DNA from 2 places in the Mesorhizobium sp. BR1-1-3 genome. Region 2 is predicted to be linked to the other one. Evidence: predicted binding sites of a transcription regulator. Region 2 holds the regulator's gene; the other holds the start of a gene.
What was found. The regulator PhoB, encoded in region 2, activates phosphate uptake and scavenging genes when phosphate is short. The targets are predictions, from matches to a motif close to TGTCATNNANCTGTCAT.
Positions count from the first base shown of each region.

Region 1: LB559_RS19920 (PhoX family protein) is a predicted target of PhoB. The motif match lies at 3,979-3,995, and genes of this name have one in related genera.

Region 1 covers NZ_JAIUIC010000008.1:261,676-268,329, reverse strand. The annotation lists gene LB559_RS19935 (phosphatidylglycerol lysyltransferase domain-containing protein) at 1-13, opposite strand, end outside; gene LB559_RS19930 (flavin-containing monooxygenase) at 357-1,547, shown strand; gene LB559_RS19925 (hypothetical protein) at 1,539-1,763, opposite strand; gene LB559_RS19920 (PhoX family protein) at 1,909-3,912, opposite strand; gene LB559_RS19915 (hypothetical protein) at 4,474-4,980, shown strand; gene LB559_RS19910 (response regulator) at 5,264-5,923, opposite strand; gene LB559_RS19905 (sensor histidine kinase) at 5,920-6,654, opposite strand, start outside.
Region 2 covers NZ_JAIUIC010000006.1:237,996-244,649, reverse strand. The annotation lists gene pstC (phosphate ABC transporter permease subunit PstC) at 1-825, shown strand, start outside; gene pstA (phosphate ABC transporter permease PstA) at 822-2,138, shown strand; gene pstB (phosphate ABC transporter ATP-binding protein PstB) at 2,156-2,974, shown strand; gene phoU (phosphate signaling complex protein PhoU) at 3,001-3,708, shown strand; gene phoB (phosphate regulon transcriptional regulator PhoB) at 3,725-4,414, shown strand; gene LB559_RS15985 (ROK family protein) at 4,431-5,678, opposite strand; gene xylF (D-xylose ABC transporter substrate-binding protein) at 5,948-6,654, shown strand, end outside.

The DNA of each region.
Region 1 (6,654 bases), on a different contig from region 2:
GCAAGGAGGGCATGGTCGAGATTCCGCGTGCCGCCTACAGCGCCGGCCGTCCAGGACGCGCCAAGGTGCTGTAACACTTTGATTCTGCGCATGACTCGAAAATCGGAGTCGATTTCGGGCATGCGCGTGGGGATAACCGAGACTCGCCAGCCACCCCGAGCCTCGAATCAATCACATTGCCGCGACCTGATTACCGTTGATATCGCGCATATGCCATATAGAGCGCAACCGCGGCCCGGCGTACGGAGCTAATTCGCATCGCTCGAAATTTCGGCCGCGGTTTGCTGCAGGGATCCTGCGCGGGATCAAACGGTTACAGCGTCCTGCCAGCCTAGCGTCGAACGGGATTCGAGTGAATGACTGATACGACAATCAGATCGATTGTGGATCTGCCGGCCAAGGTCGAGCCGGCAATCGTCGTCGGCGCCGGTGCTGCCGGGCTGGCCGTCGCGCACGCCTTGATGAACGCCGGCGTGCCGACGGCGATCCTGGAAAAGGAAAGCCGGTTGGCTGAGCCATGGCACCGGCGGCACCAGCAATTGCATCTCAACACCCACCGCGATCTTTCTTCGCTGCCTGGTCTCCCCTATCCCCCCGGCACCCCCGCCTTTCCGCACCGGACGGTCGTCATCCGCCACATGAATGATTTCAGGGAGGAAAACCGGCTGCCGGTGCAGTTTGGCGTCGCTGTCGAAGAGATTGCCTTCAAGGGCGATCACTGGGCGGTACGGACCAGCGCTGGCCTGCGGCTGGCCCGCAATGTCGTCGTCGCCACCGGCCGCGACAGGCAGCCGTTCATTCCCGAATGGAAAGGCATGAAGGATTTCGTCGGGCGCATCATCCATTCGGCGGATTTCGGTGACGCACAGGCCTATGCGGGCCAGAAAGTGCTGGTCGTCGGCGCCGGCAATTCGGGTTTCGATGCGCTCAATCATCTGGCCGGCATAGACACGGCCGCCATCTGGCTGTCGGCCCGCAGCGGTCCCGCCCTGCTGCCCAAGCGCATCGGCAAGATCGCCGTGCACCGGCTTTCGCCGTTCATGGCTCGCTTGCCGTTGCGGGTCGCCGACGCGGTGATGTCGGCGACGCAGCGCCTGGCTTTCGGCGACCTGACCAAATTCGGCCTGCCGCCCGCGCCTGCGGGCGGCGCCAGCCGCCTGACCTCGGACTACACCGCGATCGCCGCCGACGACGGCGCCGTCAGCGCCATAAAGGCCGGCAAGATCACCGTCGTACCCGGCATAAGGGAATTCACCCGTGACGGCGTGATCCTGGCCGATGGCAGCCTGATCTATCCTGACATCGTCATTGCCGCGACAGGCTACCGCACCGGGCTGGAGCCGATGGTCGGCAAGCTCGGCGTGCTTGACGCCAAGGGCGTTCCGCTCTTCAACGGCGGGCAAGCCGATCCGAAATTGCCCGGTCTGTGGTTCACCGGCATGCGGCCGAGCATTCGCGGCTGCTTCGCCAATGCCGGTATCCTGGCCAAGGCGATCGCCAAACGGATTGCAGGGTCGGCCTCGCACCAACCCGGCGCATCACGCTGATTTGGGTTCCAGCCGCCGGAAACCGACGGTCTCCATCAGCATGTCCTCTTCCTCCATGCCGGCATTGTGCAGGGCGAGCAGGTTAAGCGCGATTTCCCGCGCGTCGGCGGAATCGGGATGTGCCTCGCGCCGCCGGCAGGCCTCGTCGAACACGCGCTGCAGCTTGGCGATATCGGCTGGCTTGAGCAAGCCACGGTCATAGACGGACTTCGACATGGCGATCTCCTGATAAAGATCTAGGGCGCCATGCTTAAATTGCCAATCTTTCCCGAGGCTTGACCGACTTCACCCCATGCCGCGACTTCAAGGGGCGGCAGCGGTGCAAATCTGCTCCGCTGCTGCGCCTCACGCTGGAGGACAATCAGACCGCGATCTTGCCGCCGCCCTGTCTGGTGATGGCGACCACCGACGGCCGCACCGGCATGTCGGGCTTGAAGTCGGGCCAGCGCGTCGACAGATCCTCATAGTAGGACGGGCGGCCGAACGCTTCCCAGTCTTCGCCGCCATCGCCCGGATGCTGGACGGCGACGAAGGCGGTCTGGTCGTCGGGCGCAAACAGCGGACCGCACATTTCGGCGCCGATCGGCACGCGGAAGAACAGTTTCGAGGTCGCCCGCGCCGCCCCTTCCGTGTCCACCGCCCACAGACCATCTGTGCGGCCGGTGGCTTTCGGGCCTTGGCCGTCGGTCGCGACCCAGAGACGCCCGGCCGAATCGACCGCGCAATTGTCGGGCATGCCGAACCAGCCATTGGCCGTCGTTGCCGTCGAGAAGGTGGCGCCGACATCGGCAACCGCCGGATCACCGCATTTCAGCAGCACTTCCCACTTGCCCTTGGCGGCGGTGAAATCACCGCCGTCCTCGGCGATCTCGATGATGTGGCCGAAGGCGTTTTCGGCGCGCGGGTTGGCGGCGTCTACCTGGTCGGCCTTGCGCTTCGAATTGTTGGTCAGCATGACATAGACCTTGCCGTTGACGGCATTGGGCTGGATGTCTTCGGGCCGGTCCATCTTGGTGGCACCGAGCAGGTCGGCGGCGCGGCGCGTCTCGATCAGCACGTCGGCCTGGCCAGTGAAACCGTTTTCAGCCGTCAGCGGTCCCTGGCCGAAGACGATCGGCAGCCATTCGACCGTGCCATCTTCGGCGAACCTGGCGACATGCAGCGTGCCATCATCGAGCAGGTCCCGGTTGGCGGCATGATCGTTCGGATCGAACGCGGCCTTGGTCACGAACTTGTAGACATAGTCGAAGCGCTCGTCGTCACCGAGATAGAAGACGACGCGGCCGTCCCTGGCGACAATCGATTCGGCGCCCTCATGCTTGAAGCGGCCCATGGCGGTGCGCTTCCTCGGCGTCGAGGTCGGGTCGTTGACATCGACCTCGACGATCCAGCCGAAGCGGTTGGCCTCATTGGGCTCCTTGGCGAGGTCGAAACGCTCGTAATGCGCCGCCCATTCATAGGCGCCTTCGGGAATGCCGAGACGCTTGTAGTTCGCGGCTTCCTTGTGGCCTTCCGGCAACTCGCCGGAGAAATAGCCATGGATGTTCTCCTCGGCCATCACATAGGTGCCCCAGGGCGTGACGCCGCCGGCGCAATTGTTGAACGTGCCGAACACCTTGGTGCCGGACGGATCGGCATTGGTCTTGACGCGGTCATGGCCGGCAACCGGACCGGACAGCGCCATTTCGGTGTTGGAGGTGATGCGGCGATTGAGCTTGCCGTCGCGCACCACCTGCCATTTGCCTGATGCCTTGCGGATCTCGACGATGGTGCCGCCGTGAGCTGCCATTTCGACATCGACCTGCTCCTTCGAGAGGGGTGCGACTTCGGCCGACTTCTTGCCGTCCTTCTCGACGATCTTCACGATGCCCGGGAACATCAGATGCGGATTGGTGTATTCGTGGTTGACCACCAGCAGGCCATGTTCGGCCGAGCCGTCGATGGGAATGTAGCCGACATAATCGTTGTTGTAGCCGAACTGTTTCGCCTGGGCCTCGGCCGACTGTTTCGTCGGGTCGAAGTCGGGCGAATCGGCAAACAGCGGATCGCCCCAGCGCAGCAGCACATCGGCATCGTAACCCGGCGCGACGTGGTGCTTGTCGTCGATGCCGGCCTCGAGTTCGTCGAACGTGAAGGCCGAGCCTTCAGCGGCCCGGGCCTCGTCGGCGCTGATCAGCGCCAGCGGGCTGACGGTGGCGGCGATGGCCGAGACAGCCAGCGAACCCTTGAGGAAGCCGCGGCGCGAGAACCGCGCGGCGATGATCTCGCCCATGGTGCGGTTGTCGGAAGCGTTGATGGCCGGGCCGTCGTTTTCCTCGAGCAGGCTGGTGCGGAATCGGGTGTCGGGGGAGCGAAGGTCAGTCATGGCTTGCCTCTGGCTGTTGGATTGGCTGGAGCGTGGGTACCTGTTTGACCCCCTTATAATCGCCGGATCACATTTTCGTGACATCGGGAGACCTTTCAGACGCGACAGGCATTGCGCGCAGCGCTGGCTAAGCATTCCCGCAGACCGGAACTGCTCCAGAATCGCCGGTTCGAGATGAAAGGAGACCTTAGGCGGCATCTTGGCCGCGCATCCTGCGACGGCGGACGACATCAGTCGTTTGCAAAAAACAGATCAACGGGCAACTGCACCCTCGACAAGTCACCTCCGCCGCCCCCGGCGGAGGTGACTTGATGTTCGGCGTCTGCGGTCGTCAGGCATCGGGAAAGCCAGTCTCCCGTTTAGCGATGGCGGTCACGGCGCCGTTCATGCGAAGCTAATGTAGCATATACTTGGGACTTTAGTCCAACCTTGCGCTTGCAATGGTCCTGGTTGACAACCGCAACGGTCGGAGGTCGCTTCCGGGCGCCGCGTCTTTCGGCAATGTTGGTTGCACTGCAACGTTGGGGTGGGGCGCGCCGGGCTCAGTCGTCGGAGATCAGAATGCACAGATCGGTCACGACCCGTTGTTGCCGGCTGGCGCTCAAATCGGCAGCGGCGCTGGTGTTGACGATTGCGCCCTATCAAATTGTCCTGGACGGCTCCGTTTCCGGCATCCACACCGTCAGCGCATACGCCAAGGGTGGCGGTAACAGTGGCGGCGGTGGTGGTGGCGGTGGTGGCGGAGGCAACAGTGGGGGCGGCAACGGCGGCAATTCCGGCGGAAGCAATAGCGGGAACAGCGGCAACGGCAATGGGAATAACGGCAACAGCGGCAACAGTGGCAACAACGGCAAATCAGGATCCAGTCAGGGTAAGAGCGGGAGCCATGTCAATGCAAAGACCGGTGACAAGGTCGACGTGACCGGCAACAAGATCACAGTCAGGCATCCCGACGGCATAACGGAAAAGCTCGAGAACGGTCGTTTCAGCATGAAGGACGCTCTCGGTCGCACGATCATCGACCGCCAGGCCACGCCGGCCGATGCCAATCGTCTCAAGGCCTTGTGAAGCTGGCCAACAGGCAACGGTCAGCTTTGCACGTCACCTCCGCCGCCCCCCGGCGGAGGTGACCTCGTTTCCGGCCGGCGTCGTCCCGGTTTTCGGCACCGCAATGGCTGCGGTCCCGAGGCGCGACGCGCTTTTGCGCAATCCGGGACGGGAAACCGCTGCGCATTTCTTCGGACCTGCCCAGAGCAATTCTAGAAAAAGTGTGAAGCGGTTTTCCCGTTCCCTTGGGAATTGCGTCACAGAGTTAGAGCAGCTCGCCGTTTCCGTGAAACGGTGAAATGCTTTAGGAAGGCCTGTCGCGGTCGCGCCACTCACGCATCATCAAGGCCGCTTCGGTGCGATTTCGCACATTGAGCTTCGACAGCACTCCGGTCATGTGATGTTTGACGGTCTTCTCCTGCAACTCAAGCCGCAAGGCGACTTCCTTGTTGCTCAGCCCCTCCGCCACCAGCCGCAGGATTTCCGTTTGCCGATCGGTGAGCTGCCGCAGCCGTTCCGCCAAGCCGTCGGTCGGCTGCTGGGACTGGAGATCCGAAAGCAGCCGGGCCGATAGTGTCGGCGAGAGATAGCTTTCGCCGGCTGCGACATTGCGCAGGATGTCGGCGAGGCCGCGCGATCCGACGCCTTTGAGGACATAGCCATTCACCCCTGCGTTCAGCGCCTTGGTCACATCGGCATTGGCCTCCGAGACGGTCAGCATGACGATCTTCTGGGCGGGATGGTTGGCGAGGATGCTTGCGACCGCGCTCAGCCCGCCGCCCGGCATCGAGATGTCGAGCAGCAAGATGTCGGGCCGCATCGTCGCGGCGAGGCGTTCGGCATCCTGCGCCGTGGCGCCCTCGCCAACCATCTCGAAGCCTCCGATCTCCGACAGGCTGCGCGTCACACCTTCGCGAAAGAGGGGATGATCGTCGACAATGGCAATGCGAATGGTCCCAGTCATGCTTGCTCCTCGACCGACAGACGGATCACCAAACGCGTACCTTGCGGCCCGGTCAAGGTTTCGAACTGTCCGCCAATGCTTTCGACCCGTTCCCTGAGGCCGGCGAGCCCGAGGCCCTCGACCCGTGCCGTCGGATCGAAACCCGGCCCGCGGTCCGACACTTCGACAAAAAGCCTGCCACCTTTCATCCCGGCACTCACCGCCTGATCCTTGCCTAGCCCGTGGTGATAGGCATTGTTCAGCCCTTCCTGGACGAAACGATAGATGCTGATCTTCTCGGAGGCGCCGGGTTCAGGCAACTGTCCGGCCAGCGTCAGCGTCACCGACGTTCCCGTCCTCTGTTCGTGTTCCTTGACGGCCAGCCGCAGAATGTCGGTTGCGGCAGCCGTCTCGATCTGCGGCAGGACAAGGCCGGTGCAGATGCCGCGTATTTCGCGCATCGCATCCTCCAGCGTCTTGCGAATCATCGTGACCTCGGTCGAGCGGCTTGCGCCCGAATGGCCATCGCTGGAAAATATCGGGCTGTCCATGCGCAGCGCCGCCAGGGCCACGAGTTGGGCCGGGCCGTCATGCAGGTCGGCGCCGATGCGGCGCAGATATCTTTCGTTGAGCGCGGTGGCGCGGCGCGAGGCCTGTTGCACGCGCAGTCGCAAGGCACTGTTTTGCGCCACCAGACCCTGCAGTTCCGACACCTGGCGGCGCAGCGCCCCACGCTGGTCGTCGATGGTGCG
Region 2 (6,654 bases):
TTCCAGACGATCACCTTCTTCGAGAGCGTCTCGCCGATGAGTTTCTTCTTCGGCACGGTCTGGGATCCGCGTTTTGCCGCTGCCGGTTCGGGCGGCAGCCAGGGCCAGTTCGGCCTGATCCCGCTTCTTGCCGGCACGCTCTATATCGCCGCCGTCGCGCTGCTGGTTGCGGTGCCGGTCGGGCTGATGTCGGCTGTCTACATGGCCGAATACGCAACGCCCAGGGTGCGCTCGGTGGTCAAGCCGGCGCTTGAACTGCTGGCCGGCATACCGACCATCGTCTACGGCATCTTCGCCGTCGTCACGCTTGGGCCGTTCCTGCGCGACCTGTCCGCGGCGCTGACCGGCGGCTCGCCGTTCATCCAGGGCCAGAGCATCTTCACCGCCGGCCTGGTCATGGGCGTCATGCTGATCCCGGTCGTCTCCTCTCTCTCAGACGACATCATAACCGCGGTGCCGCGCGCCATGCGTGACGGGTCGCTCGGCCTCGGCGCGACCCGCTCGGAGACGATCAAGCGGGTGATCCTGCCGGCTGCACTGCCCGGCATCGTCGGCGCCATCCTGCTGACTGCCTCGCGCGCCATCGGCGAAACGATGATTGTCGTGCTGGCGGCGGGCGTCGCCGCCAACCTCACCATCAACCCGTTCGAGGCGATGACGACCATCACCGTCAAGATCGTCAACCAGCTCACCGGCGACCTCGAGTTCAATTCGCCGCAGACGCTGGTCGCCTTCGCGCTCGGGCTGACGCTGTTCACGCTGACGCTGGTGATGAACATCGTCGCGCTCTACATCGTGCGCAAATATCGGGAGCAGTACGAATGACCGACATTCCCATGGATACGATGGTCAGGCCGGCGGCCCATCCGCGCCGCGACATCGGCCTGAAGGCCCGTTACGCCGCCGAACGCCGTTTCCGCATCTATGGCGTCGTGGCGATTTCCGTAGGCCTGGCGTTCCTGGCAATCATGCTGATCACCATCGTCTCGAAAGGCTACACGGCCTTCTGGCAGACGACGGTATCGCTGCCGATCTCGTTCGACGAGAAAGTGATCGATCCTTCCGGCAAGCGTGCAACCGATCCGAGCGTTCTGATCAAGGCGAATTATCCCAAGCTCGCCGAAAACGCGCTGGTGGCCAAGCTCGGCATCTCTCCTGATGACAAGCCGATGATCCAGAAGCTCAAGGGCTTCCTTTCGGAAGGCGCCCGCGTCCAGTTGCGCGACATCGTTGCCGCCGATCCCTCGGTGATCGGCACGACACGCGACGTCAACATCCTCGCCGCCGCCAATCTCGACTCGGCTTTCAAGGGCCAGATCGACCTCAGTGTCGAGGAAGCGCGACGCAAGGTCTCGGACCAGCAGATCACCTGGATGAACAAGCTCAAGGCCGAGGGAGCGATGGCCGAGCACTTCAACAGCGGCCTGTTCACCTACGGCGCCTCCAGCCGCCCGGAAACCTCGGGCATGGGCGTGGCGATCATCGGCTCGTTTTATATGATGGTGATCGTGCTGCTGCTCGCGCTGCCGATCGGCGTCGCCGCCTCCATCTATCTGGAGGAATTCGCCAAGAAGAACCGTTTCACCGACCTTATCGAGGTCAACATCAACAATCTGGCCGCAGTGCCGTCAATCGTCTTCGGCTTGCTCGGCCTCGCGGTGTTTATCAATTTCCTGGGCATGCCGCGCTCCGCCGCTTTCGTCGGTGGCCTGGTGCTGACGCTGATGACGCTGCCGACGATCATCATCGCGACGCGCGCCGCGCTTGCCGCGGTGCCGCCGTCGATCCGCTCGGCAGCTCTCGGCCTTGGCGCCTCCAAGATGCAGATGGTGTTCCAGCACATCCTGCCGCTTGCCGCACCCGGCATCCTCACCGGCACCATCATCGGTCTTGCGCGCGCGCTCGGCGAAACCGCGCCTCTGCTGTTGATCGGCATGGTCGCCTTCGTCGCCGATCCACCGACGACGCCTTTCGATCCGGCCACCGCGCTGCCGGTGCAGATCTATATGTGGGCGAACGAGGCCGAACGCGCCTTCGTCGAGCGTATGTCCGGCGCCATCATCATCCTGCTCGTCTTCCTCATGGCCATGAACATCACCGCGATCGTGCTTCGGCGTCGGTTCGAGCGGCGCTGGTAGAAAAAAGGCATTTTGGTATGAACATCATGACCGAACAGTCCCTTGAAAACGCAGTGGGCGACAAGATGAAGTCGAACGAAGTGATCAAAATGCGCGGCGACAAGGTCGGCGTGTTCTACGGCGAGAAGCAGGCGCTGTTCGACGTCGATCTCGACGTCCGCCTGAACCAGGTGACGGCGCTGATCGGCCCCTCCGGCTGCGGCAAGTCCACCTTCCTGCGCTGCCTCAATCGCATGAACGACACCATCGATTCAGCACGGGTAACCGGCAAGATAACGCTCGACGAAGAGGACATCTACGACAAGAACATCGATGTCGTCGAACTCAGGGCGCGCGTCGGCATGGTGTTCCAGAAACCCAATCCGTTCCCAAAGTCGATCTACGAGAACGTCGCCTATGGGCCGCGCATCCACGGATTGGCCAAGCGCAAGGCCGACATGGATCAGATCGTCGAGTCCAGCCTGAAGAAGGCGGCGATCTGGAACGAGGTCAAGGACCGTTTGCAGGAACCTGGCACGGGTCTTTCCGGTGGCCAGCAGCAGCGCCTGTGCATTGCACGCGCCATCGCCGTGTCACCCGAGGTGATCCTGATGGACGAACCGTGTTCGGCGCTCGACCCGATCGCCACCGCTCGCGTCGAGGAACTGATCGACGAACTGCGTCAGAACTATACGATCGTCATCGTCACCCATTCGATGCAGCAGGCAGCGCGCGTGTCGCAGCGCACCGCGATGTTCCATCTTGGCTATCTGGTCGAGGAGGGCGCCACCGACAAGATGTTCACCACCCCCGACGACAAACGCACCCAGGACTACATCACCGGCCGGTTCGGCTGATCTCAGGCATATGAGGGACGAAGATCATGGGTGAACATACCGTCGCATCTTTCGATGAGGATCTGGAGCAGATCAGCCAGCTGATCCGCGACATGGGCGATCTCGCCCGCTCGATGGTCGGTGGCTCGACCAGGGCTTTGCTCAATTCGGACAATGCGCTGGCGCAGCGGGTGGTTTCCGATGACGCCATCATGGATGCACGCCAGCGCGAGCTGGACGATCGTGCCATCACGCTGATCGCCAAGCGCCAGCCGATGGCCAACGATCTGCGTGCGGTGGTCGGTTCGATCCGCATGGCCGGCGACCTCGAGCGCATCGGTGACCTTGCCAAGAACATCGCCAAGCGCGTCGGCACTGTCGGGCTGAGCGTCACGCCGCACGACCTTTCGCATTCGATCGACGCGATGGCGCAGCTGGTGCTGATCCAGGTGCAGGGGGTCGTCGACGAGTATGCCGCCGCTGACGCGGCAGCGCTTGCCACGCTCAGAAACAATGATGAACGCATCGACGTCAAATACACATCGGTGTTCCGCGAACTGCTGACCTACATGATGGAAGATCCGCGCAACATCACGGCGTGCACGCACCTGTTGTTTTGCGCCAAGAACCTCGAGCGGATCGGCGACCACGTGACCAACATCGCCGAAAATGCCTATTATGTTTTGACCGGCACGCAGTTGCCAGCCAACCGTCCGAAGCAGGACGAGACGGCAATGTCCGCGCCAGCGGCATGACAGGGGTGACCAGCCGATGATCGCGCCACGCATCATGGTGGTGGAGGATGAGGAGCCGCTAGGCGTGCTGCTCCGCTACAATCTCGAATCCGAAGGTTACCAGGTCGAGGTGGTGACGCGCGGCGACGAGGCCGAAATCCGGCTGCAGGAGAACGTTCCAGACCTTCTGGTGCTCGACTGGATGGTGCCTGCGGTTTCCGGTATCGAACTCTGCCGCCGGCTAAGGATGCGTCCCGAGACCGAGCGGCTGCCGATCATCATGCTGACCGCGCGAGGCGAGGAAAGCGACCGCGTGCGCGGCCTCTCGACCGGTGCCGACGACTATCTGGTCAAGCCTTTCTCGACGCCGGAGTTCATGGCCAGGGTCAAGGCGCTGCTGCGCCGGGCCAAGCCGGAAGTGCTGTCCAGCGTGCTCAAGGTCGGCGATATCGTGCTCGATCGCGAATCGCACCGTGTCTATCGCAAGAAGAGCGAGATCCGGCTCGGGCCGACGGAATTCCGCCTGCTTGAATTCATGATGCGCCATCCAGGCCGCGTGTTCTCGCGCAGCCAACTGCTCGACAATGTCTGGGGCGAGACGATCTACATCGACGAACGCACGGTCGATGTGCATGTCGGACGGCTGCGCAAGGCGGTCAACAACGGCCGCATGCCCGATGTCATTCGCACCATCCGTGGGGCGGGTTACGCCATTCGCGAGGACTGAACTCCCTCGTTTGAACTCACGCCACGTTCTTGCCGCCGAAACCGGATCTCGCCTGCACGCCCGGCGCAAAAATCTCCTGATCGACGAAGATCAGCGCCCGCATGGCGCAGCCTTCGCGGATCAGCGGCAGTTCGTTCGGCTCGGTGTCGAAGGAAATCGACTTGGAATGCTGGCCGCCGGCGGTCTGGGCAATCGCTTGCCGCAATGCCGGCTCGATCAGGTCGAAGGCGGCGGCGCTGACGCCGACCATGGCGACCGGCGCCGGATCGATCAGCGCAAACAGGCTGCCGAGGCCGTAGCCGAGCGCTTCGCCGGCCTTGCGATAGGCTTCCCGTTCGGGCCCGTCCTTTTCGCGGGCGGCAGCAGCCAGGGCGCGCATGTCGGCGTCGCTGACATCGGCGACGGGCTCTGCATCCTCGCCCATCTGCCGCGCGTTGCGCCAGATGGCATAATTGCCGGCATAGGCTTCGACGCAGCCGCGCCGTCCGCAGCGACACAGCGCGCCGTTCGGCCGATGGATCATGTGGCCGAATTCGCCGCCCGAGGAATGGGTGCCGGTGAACAATTCGCCCTTCAGCACCAGCCCCATGCCGATGCCGTGCGACAGGAGGATGGCGATGAAATCGTCGCGGTAACGATCGGGGTCGCGCCAGCGCAGCGCCACCGCCATCATGTTGCAGTCGTTCTCCATAATGGCGGGGATGCCGAACTCCTCTTCGAATATGTCGGCGAAGGCGATGTCGGTGTGCGGCGTGATCGGCGACCACAGCATGGCGCGGGCACGGGTGTCGGTGATGCCCTGGACGGCCAGCGCGATACGAGCGATGCTGCGCACGTCCAGGTCGGGATCTTCCAGGCGGCGCCGCACGATTGCCGTGCACTCACCGATCAGCGAGTCGCGCGACATCGTCAGCGTGTCGAGCCGGCGCTGTTCCTCGGATATTACCTGGCCGGCATAGTCGATGACGGCGACCGAGAGGAAGTTCAGCGACAGCACCACGGTCATTACCGCGGCCGCTTCCGGATTGAGGCTGAGGCCGACCTGCGGACGGCCGCGTTTGAGCGAGCCGGCCTCGCTCGGCTTGCTTTCGGTCAGGATGCCTTCGACGATCAGGTCGGATGAGATCGCCGAGATCGTCGAATGGCTGAGGCTTGTGGTTGCGGCGATCTCGGTGCGCGACGGCTGTCCGGCGCGGCGCACCGCCGCGATCACCATCGCGCGGTTGCGGCGGCGCAAATCGTCGTGGCGGATTCCGACCGACATGCTCTTTCATATCCTCCCGGTCGCCGCGGTTCTTCCTGCCCTGGAACGCTGTCGGTGACGCGGTCAAATACTGGCAGAAGCCGCGCGCCGTGTCATTTATTTATTCCGAGACCCGAAAAAAATTCGAAACGACATCAAAATCCATCAGAATCGATGTTGACAGCGTTCGGGCGTTGGCCCAGTATTTTTTCGAGGCTCGAAAAAATAGGGCCTCTGTGCCGGCCCTCGGGCCAGTTTGGTCGCGCCATACGCGGCGCAGGGAGGATAATATGAAAAGATTCACAGCCGCCATCCTGGCGGGTGCCGCCATGTCGCTGACGCTCGCGTCTGTCGCGCAGGCGAAGGACAAGGTCGTCGGCGTTTCGTGGTCCAATTTCCAGGAGGAACGCTGGAAGACCGACGAGGCCGCCATGAAGACGGCGATCGAGGCCGCCGGCGACAAGTACATCTCCGCCGATGCGCAGTCCAATCCCGGCAAGCAGCTTACCGACGTCGAAAGCCTGATCTCGCAGGGCGCCAATTCCCTGATCATCCTGGCGCAGGATGCTTCGGCCATCGGCCCGGCCGTGCAGAAAGCCCTGGACGAAGGCATTCCGGTCGTCGGCTATGACCGGTTGATCGAGAACAAGGATGTTTTCTATCTGACCTTCGACAACAAGGAAGTCGGCCGCATGCAGGCCCGCGAAGTGTTCAAGGTCAAGCCGGAAGGCAACTACGTCTTCATCAAGGGCTCCGGTGCCGATCCCAATGCCGACTTCCTGTTCTCGGGCTCGATGGAAGTGCTCAAGGAAGCCCTTGACAGCGGCAAGATCAAGAATGTCGGCGAAGCCTACACGGATGGCTGGCTGCCCGCCAACGCCCAGAAGAACATGGAACAGTTCCTGACCGCCAACGACAACAAGGTCGACGCGGTGGTCGCGGCCAATGACGGCACTGCCGGTGGCGTCGTCGCGGCGCTGACGGCTCAAGGCTTGGC